DNA from 2 places in the Halomonas sp. DP5N14-9 genome. Region 2 is predicted to be linked to the other one. Evidence: predicted binding sites of a transcription regulator. Region 2 holds the regulator's gene; the other holds the start of a gene.
The links. The regulator PhoB, encoded in region 2, activates phosphate uptake and scavenging genes when phosphate is short. The targets are predictions, from matches to a motif close to TGTCATANNNNTGTCANA.

Region 1 (4,210 bases), on a different contig from region 2:
CTGGACGTGGTGACCCTGTCCGAGGCCCTGGAGGGGCGCGACCAGCTCGACACCGTGGGCGGGCTCGCCTACCTGGCGGAGCTGGCCCGCAACACTCCCTCGGCCAGCAATATCCGCGCCTATGGCGACATCGTGCGCGAACGCGCCACCCTGAGAAAGCTGATCCAGGCGGCCAACCAGATCGCCGACGGCGCCTTCAGCCCCAATGGGCGTCCTGCCGATGAGCTGGTCAACGAGGCCGAGCGGCTGGTGTTCCAGATCAGCGAGGACCGCCCCAAGGCCGGCGGCCCCATCGGCATGAGCGAGCTGCTGACCAAGGCCGTCGATCGCATCGACGAGCTGTTCAACATGAAAGGCGAGATGACCGGCCTGTCGACCGGCTTTCGCGATCTCGATGACATGACCTCCGGGCTGCAGCCCTCCGACCTGGTGATCGTCGCCGGCCGCCCGTCCATGGGCAAGACCACCTTCGCCATGAACCTGGTGGAGCACGCGGTGGTGTCCAGCGACAAGCCGGTGATGGTGTTCTCCATGGAGATGCCGGCGGACTCGATCATGCTGCGCATGCTGTCGTCACTCGGGCGTATCGACCAGACCCGAGTGCGCTCCGGTCAGCTCGAGGACGAGGACTGGCCGAGGTTGACCTCGGCGGTCAACCTGCTCAAGGACAAGCAACTGTTCATCGATGACACCGCTGCGCTGTCGCCCAACGAGATGCGCTCACGGGTGCGTCGCGTGGTGCGCGAGCACGGCAACCTGGCGATGATCATGATCGACTACCTGCAGTTGATGCAGGTGCCGGGGTTCGGTGACAACCGTACCGGCGAGATTTCGGAGATCTCGCGCTCGCTCAAGGGGCTTGCCAAGGAGTTCGGCTGCCCGGTGATTGCGCTGTCGCAGCTCAACCGCTCGCTGGAGCAGCGCCCCAACAAGCGTCCGGTGATGTCGGACCTGCGTGAATCCGGGGCCATCGAGCAGGACGCCGACCTGATCGGTTTCGTCTATCGTGATGAGGTCTACAACCCGGATAATCCCGACAACAAGGGGCTCGCCGAATTCATCATCGGCAAGCAACGTAATGGTCCCATCGGGACGGTGCACATGGCCTTTATCGGCAAGTACACCCGCTTCGAGGATCTGGCGCCGGACAGCTACGGTGATACCTTCGGCGAATAAACGTGCTTGAGCCTGACCGACGGGCTCGTATAATGCCGCCCCTTGCGATTTCGACAGACACAGTGAAGGAGACCTGACATGGCAGGCGGATTTCGACGCGGCAATCGCCGTCGCGCGCCCAAGCTGGAAGCCCGTGGCGAATTGACCTCGGTGGAACGGGAAGGCCCGTTCAAGGAATGGCTCGGCATGCCCGATCTGTATCGCTATCACCTGGTAGTGGACGGCGTGGACTACAGCTACCAGACAGAAGACTCCGAGCTGCCGGTGCAGATCGGCGACAAGGTGGTGTTTCGCTACAAGGAGACCAAGGCCGGCAATTGGGTCGACCGCAACTCCCTCGGCAAGGCCATCGATCCCTCCGACTACCAGTAGTCTCACCGCCGGATCCGTCGCCCGCGAGCATTCGTGTCGCGGGCCTTCGTTTTCCCTCCTTCAAGCTCTCCACTTCCTCCCGCAAAGGCGCTGCCTGCCGCTGAAGACCCCCTTTCTCCGCCGCGATCATGGAGGTCGTTTAACCCGCTGTGCGCGCGAAACGGCCAATATGTATCCAGATCAGAGAAATTCTTCACACCGTCACGGGAATGTCACCCGAAGGGCCCAGGCTGTGCCATGATCAGAGAGTCACATGCGCGGCACAGGGAAATGAAACGAGCGTCATGGTCTGCCGAAATATCATCGGCACGCTCGTCGCCGTAGTGTCGTCACATAAGGAGGGCGGGGGCCACAGGACCCCCGTCGCGACAGGATGAAAAGAGGCGAAAGATACGATGGAAATTAATGATCTCAAGGCCTTTGTCGGCCGCCACGACAACTTCGAGATTCGCGTGATCGGCCATGCCGGCAGCCGTTTTTACCAGGTCGAACTGGAAGACGTGGAAGGTGCCCGCAAGATGCTCTGCCGCCGCGGCAAGCCGGTGTTGTTCCGCTCGCTGGACGACGTCTACCTGGAGCTCAAGCGTGCCGGTATCCACCGCGCCTACCTGGTCCAGCACGTGGCCCACGACGAGGTGATCGGTCGCGAGGCCCACTATGCCGAACCGCTGGCCTCACGTATGCCCCTGGTGTTTTGAGTGACATCGTTCCACACCACCCTGGTGCTGGAACCCTCTCGACGGCAGTCTCGCCGTCTCTGCCTTGCCACTGATGTACCCACGTTCACCGAACAAGTCCCTGGCGCAAGCTGCCAGGGCCCTTGGCGGTGTCGACCTGCCTTATCGCTTCCTTTGAGTCCCTGTTAGCCAGGGGCGCAGTCGGGCGAAGCCCAGATAGCCGATGTCCAGCAGTCCACGCAAACCGGGTACGCTGCTTAGCTGCACCCAACGGCGATGACCCAGCGTCGCGTACAATGCGCGAGTGGCATCCATGCCGATGAACCAGCGACCTGTGGCGTCGCGCAGGTGCAGCTTGCCCAGCATGTCATCGAAGCGCTGGCCCCAGGCCTCGGCGCAAAAATCGTCGTCGCGGACATCGATAAAGTGGATCAGCCGGCTGCGCGGATGCCGCCTCAGCCAGGCGATCTCCTTGCGGCATAGTGGGCACTGACCATCATGAAACAGCGCAAGCGGTGTGGCGAGTGTCTCGAACCGATTCATGGATTCGCTCCCTGAGGTCGATAGCCGTCGCGGTGGGGACCCTGACCGTAGCTCGGTTCGCATGCCAGGTTGTCGAGAAAGGACGTGGCCTGGCGGCGCATGGCGCTGCGCTTGTCATCGCTCATGCGGCGCAGCGAGCCATAGATCAGCTTCATGCGAGGATTGCTCGCCAGGGTGTCGGCGTGACGTTCGAGAAAGTCCCAGTAGAGGCTGTTGAAGGGACAGGCGTCTTCGCCCAGGGTCTTTTTCACGTCATAGCGACAGTGGCGGCAATGGTCAGACATCCGATCGATGTACTTGCCTGACGCACAGTAGGGCTTCGAGCCCATCAGTCCACCGTCGGCGTGCAACACCATGCCAAGCGTATTGGGCAATTCGACCCATTCGCAGGCGTCGGCGTAGACCGCCAGGTACCAGTCGCACAGGGCCTCGGGGCTGACGTCGCACAGCAGAGCAAAGTTGCCGGTCACCATCAGACGCTGGATATGGTGCGCGTAGGCGTTGTCCCGGGTCATGCCGATCGCGCGGGATAGACAGCGCATGCCGGTGTCACCGCTCCAGTAGAAGTGGGGCAGACCCCTGCGGGCCTGCAAGGCGTTATAGCCCTTGTAGTCCGGCATACGGGTCCAGTAGATGCCCCTGACGTACTCTCGCCAGCCGAGGATCTGGCGGATAAAACCTTCCACCGCATTGATCGGTGCATGCCCCTCGAGATAAGCGGTTTCGGCGGCCTCGCAGACCTCTCTCGGGCTGAGCAGGCCAAGGTTCATGGGAGCGGACAGGCGCGAGTGGAAGAGAAAGGGATCGCTGTCGCTGATGGCGTCCTGGACGTCACCGAAGCTCGGCAGCAGGTGATCGATGAAGTGTCTGAGATCGACCAGCGCCTGGCGTCGGGTGACCGGCCAGTGGAAGCCATCCAGACGACCGAAGTGTTCATCGAAGTGTTCCTCCACCAGTGTCAGCACCTCACGGGTCAAGTCGTCGACGGTGTGGCGGGGAGGCTTGGGCAGCGTGTAGTGCTGGGGCAGGGGCCGTCGGTTGTCCTTGTCGAAGTTCCACTGGCCGCCCATGGGTTCATCGCCCTCCATCAGCAGGCCGGTGCGGCGACGCATCAGTCGATAGAAGCCCTCCATGCGAGGCTGCCGGCGATGGGACAACCAGTCGCCGAATTCACCAGGCGTGCAGTAGAAGCGGTCGTCCTCGACCCATTGCCAGGGTATCCCGCCCTGGCGGCGCTCCATGGCATCCAGCAGCCGCCATTCGCCGGGCCTTGTGGTGACAATCCGCGAACAGTCGTAGGCTTGCGCGAGGCGTTCCGCCTCCGCCAGCAGGCCATGGGCGTTGTCCGGATCATCGAGGGCGCTGTAGTGGACGCGATAGCCCTTGTCGCGAAGAGTGGCGGCGAAGTGGCGCATGGCCGACAGCATCATGGCGATCTTCTG
Region 2 (4,210 bases):
AGTGCACAGCGCCGGCGCGGCCGAGCGCCACCGGGTCGGCCGCTGCCAGCCGGCTCGAGGGAAAGATGCAGCGGAAGGTTGCGCCCTCGCCGAGTCGGGAGTCGATATCCAGGCGTGCCTCGTGGCGCAGCAGCACATGCTTGACGATGGCAAGCCCCAGGCCGGTACCACCGGTGGCGGTGCTGCGGCCCTTGTCGACCCGGTAGAAGCGTTCGGTAAGGCGTGGCAGGTGCCTCGGATCGATGCCTTCGCCGTCGTCTTCCACCTCGAGGCAGGCGCCTTCGCCGTAGGCACGCCAGCGTAGCGTGATATGGGCGCCGTCACCGGCGTAGCGCACCGCATTGAAGGCCAGGTTGGAGACCGCGCTGTGCATCTCCTTCTCGCTGCCGGTGAGACTGCGCGATTCTTCGACGACGACCTCGATCTGCTGGCGGCCGCCTGACAATGCCTCGGCGTCGCGCTTGACCGCCTGCAGCAGGGTGGTGGGGTCGAGGCGAACGTGGTCGCTGCCGCCCTGGTCGTTCTCGAGTCGTGACAGCAGCAGCAGGTCGTTGACCAGATTCTGCATGCGGCGCGTCTGGCTCTGCATCTGGGCGACCCCCTTGCCCAGGCGTTCCGGCAGCATGCCGGCCATGTCGCTGTAGGTCTCCAGGTAGCCGGTCAGCACGGTCAACGGCGTGCGCAGCTCGTGGGAGACGTTGGCGACGAAGTCGCGGCGCATCTGTTCCAGGCGATGCAGACGGGTGATATCGCGGGCCATGACCAGGCGTTCATCGTCACCGTACAGGGTGATCTGGAACTGCAGGATCATGTTCTCGTCGATGGGGGAGGGCAGGCTCAGCGGTTCGCGGTAGTCACGGGCATTGAAGTAGCCGACGAAGCGCGGGTCGCGCAGCAGGTTGGTGATGTGCTGGCCGCGGTCCAGCGCCGGCTTCAGGCCGAGCATGCGCTCGGCAGAGCTGTTCCACCACTCCAGGTCGCCGTGGCGATCGAGCATCACCACGCTGTCGCGCATCGCCTCGGACGATTCCTGGATACGCTGCAGGGTCGAGCGCAGGCGGCGCTGGGTGATCCGCTGGCCTTTCTGGTAGCGATAGAGGCGATCGAACAGCTCGCCCCACAGGCCACTGGCGGTGGGAGGTTCCTGCTGGGGGCGGTGGGTCAGCCAGTCGTGCATCGCGTGCAGGTTGCGCAGGTGATAGCTGAGCCCAAGCGCCAGGCCCAGGCCGATGCCTACGCTGGACAGCGAGAAGGGCCAGCCCAGCAAGGCGCCGAGACCCACCAGCACGGCCAGGCGCCAGACTTCTCGTCTCCACAGACGACCCACGTCAGTTCTCGGCTCCGTTCACCTCATCCCTCCTGGTGCTGCGTTGCGTCGATGGCTCGCTCAGACCTTGGCCGAAAAGCGATAACCGGTACCGCGTACGGTCTGGATCAGTTGCTGATGGGGTTCCCCCAGGGCCTTGCGCAGGCGGCGGATATGCACGTCGACGGTACGTTCTTCCACGTAGACGTTGCCACCCCAGACCTGATCGAGCAACTGGCCACGGGTGTAGGCGCGCTCCTGGTGGGTCATGAAGAACTGCAGCAGGCGATATTCGGTGGGGCCCATGTCCAGTGACTTGCCGTCGACGCTGACGCGATGGCTGACCGGGTCGAGCTTGAGGCCTTCCACCTCCACCGGGTCCTCGACGCCCCGCGGAGTGGCGCGTCGCAGCACTGCCTTGAGTCTGGCTACCAGTTCTCGCGGCGAGAATGGCTTGGTGATGTAGTCGTCGGCGCCGGCTTCGAGGCCCTGGATCTTGTTGTCCTCCTCACCCTTGGCGGTGAGCAGGATGATCGGCAGCTCTGCGGTGGTTTCCTCGCGCTTGAGCCGGCGGGCCAGTTCGATGCCGCTGGTGCCCGGCATCATCCAGTCCAGCAACAGCAGGTCGGGCTGGTCATCGACGATGATGGCGTGGGCGGCCTGAGCATTGTCCGCCTCGAGCACCCGGTAGTCGGCCATTTCCAGCGCCACCGCGATCATTTCGCGGATCGGGGCTTCGTCATCGACGATCAGTACGGTCTTGGCGGTCATCCCGGGAGCCTCTTGGTCAGGGTCTTACACTCGACGGTGACAAATGACACCACGTCAATGTGACAATTAGATGACATTGTATCCATTGTCGAGCGACCGAGACGGGCATTTCCCTCACCCGAGGGAGGGATAGAGGCTCAGTCCGAGTCCGGCGAACAGCAATAGGCCCGACCAGTGGTTGTTGAGAAAGGCCTGGAAGCAACGGTCGCGGTCACGGCTCTTGATCAGCCGCTGCTGGTGGACAAAGGTCGCGCCCATGGCCAGCCAGCCGAGCCAGAAGAAGCCGCCCAGCGCCAGCAGGCTGCCGGCCCAGGCCAGCAGCCCCAGGGTAGCCAGCTGCAATAGCGCAATGATGCGGGTGTCCCAGCGGCCGAACAGCACCGCGGTGGACTTGATGCCGATCTTGAGGTCGTCGTCGCGGTCCACCATGGCGTATTCGGTGTCGTAGGCCACCGTCCACAGCACGTTGGCGGTAAACAGCAGCCAGGCGACCATCGGGACTTCGCCGAGCACCGCGCCGAAGGCCATCGGAATGGCCCAGGAGAAGGCCGCGCCCAGCACCACCTGGGGGAAGTGGGTGTAGCGCTTCATGAAGGGATAGCTGGCGGCCAGCACCGCTCCGATCAACGACAGCCACACGGTAAAGCCGTTGGTTAGCCAGACCAGCGCGAAGGCCGATCCCAGCAGACACACGAACAGCACCTTGGCCTCCCGCTCACTGATGCGGCCGGTAGCCAGCGGTCGGTTCTTGGTGCGTTTGACGTGGCCATCGAAGTGGCGATCGGCGTAGTCGTTGACCACGCAGCCCGCCGCTCGCATCAGGTAGACGCCGGCGACGAAGATCAGCAGGGTGTCACGGCCCGGAATGCCCTCGGAGGCCACCCACAGCGCCCACAGGGTCGGCCACATCAACAGCCAGGTACCGATGGGGCGGTCCAGACGCATCAGCGCCAGAAAGTCGGGAATTCGGTTCAGGTATCCAGGGGGACGCAGCAGCGAACGATCCATCGGTCTCTCTCATGCTCTGGCGCAGGTCAGGCGAAAATGAGGCGTAAGCCGGGCAAAAGTCGCTTCTCGGAGAAACATCGCCGAGAAGCCTTGGCGCAGCCTAGCGCGAGCCGACGGCCATGACCAGCAAGGCGAGCCCAGCCAGGCTCGACCGGCACGACAAGACCAGTAGGCCATCATCATTCGTACAGGGCTTCGGCGGGCTACCGTCAGCCCACGCCATGGTTGGCGCCTCGGTGTCCGAAGAGGGCGACAACAGGGAGTCAGCCGGTGGCCGAGGCGGCTAGCGACAACGCCCGGCCCATGGCCGGCATAAAGCTCTCCTGCACCAGCAGCACCCAGCCGCTGTGACGAAATACCGAGCGGCGTTGCCACAGCCCGGTATAGCCGTGGATCGGCCTCGAGTTACGGCCGATCTGAATGGCGCTGCGCTCGAGATCGGGCTGGCGAAACAGCCAGCTGCCGAGAGAGGTCTCGCCGAGGCCTTCGAAGGGAGCGTCGTGACGCTCGACGATCGGTGCCACGCTGCGCGCCACCACCCAGGGCTCCTCGTCCACGCACAGGGCGACCTCGCGCAGCCAGGCCTGCTCGTCGCTGGCCAGACCCAGCACGTGGGCCTCGTCCGGCCACGGCAGGCCCTTGGCCTCCGCCAGCAGGCGTACGCGAAAGTGCCCGGCGCCTGCCGCCTCGATCAGGCGTTCTGTCAGGGAGTCCCGCGAGGCCAGCCAGGCGTGCCAGTCAGCGGGCACCGCGATGCCACCGGAGGCCAGCGACACCCAGCCGGGGTCGACGATATCGGCCGCGTCGGCATTCGGCGAAGCGGCTGTGGCTGGCGCGGGATTACCCGGTTCGGACCCCGAGCGCTCCCCCAGGGAGCGGAATGTGGAAGGAAGCTGTGTCATGCGGCCTCGGCAGGGCTGTCGTCACCGGAGGGCGGTGCTCCGGTCGGTCGGCGCATAGTGTACCATGTGGCCCAGCACTCACCCGCTGGTGTGGCCCCGTGCGGGCCGGCCCAGCTTCAACAGCGACCGCCCGGCGGTCGTCGGCAGAGTCGAAGGAAGCGATGCAAGGACCCTTGACCATCATCGGTACCGGCATGGCGGGCATAGGCCTGGCACGCCAGGT

Region 1: a site for PhoB is predicted at 1,748-1,765, ahead of KUW00_RS03015 (DUF6482 family protein). Genes of this name have one in related genera too.

Annotation. Positions count from the first base shown of each region.
Region 1 is NZ_JAHVHR010000002.1:319,309-323,518, reverse strand. Features, by position in the region: gene dnaB (replicative DNA helicase) at 1-1,176, shown strand, start outside; gene KUW00_RS03020 (hypothetical protein) at 1,255-1,548, shown strand; gene KUW00_RS03015 (DUF6482 family protein) at 1,944-2,246, shown strand; gene KUW00_RS03010 (thiol-disulfide oxidoreductase DCC family protein) at 2,388-2,768, opposite strand; gene KUW00_RS03005 (cryptochrome/photolyase family protein) at 2,765-4,210, opposite strand, start outside.
Region 2 is NZ_JAHVHR010000001.1:74,291-78,500, reverse strand. Features, by position in the region: gene phoR (phosphate regulon sensor histidine kinase PhoR) at 1-1,327, opposite strand, end outside; gene phoB (phosphate regulon transcriptional regulator PhoB) at 1,388-2,077, opposite strand; gene ubiA (4-hydroxybenzoate octaprenyltransferase) at 2,192-3,085, opposite strand; gene KUW00_RS00375 (chorismate--pyruvate lyase family protein) at 3,349-3,987, opposite strand; gene KUW00_RS00370 (FAD-dependent oxidoreductase) at 4,149-4,210, shown strand, end outside.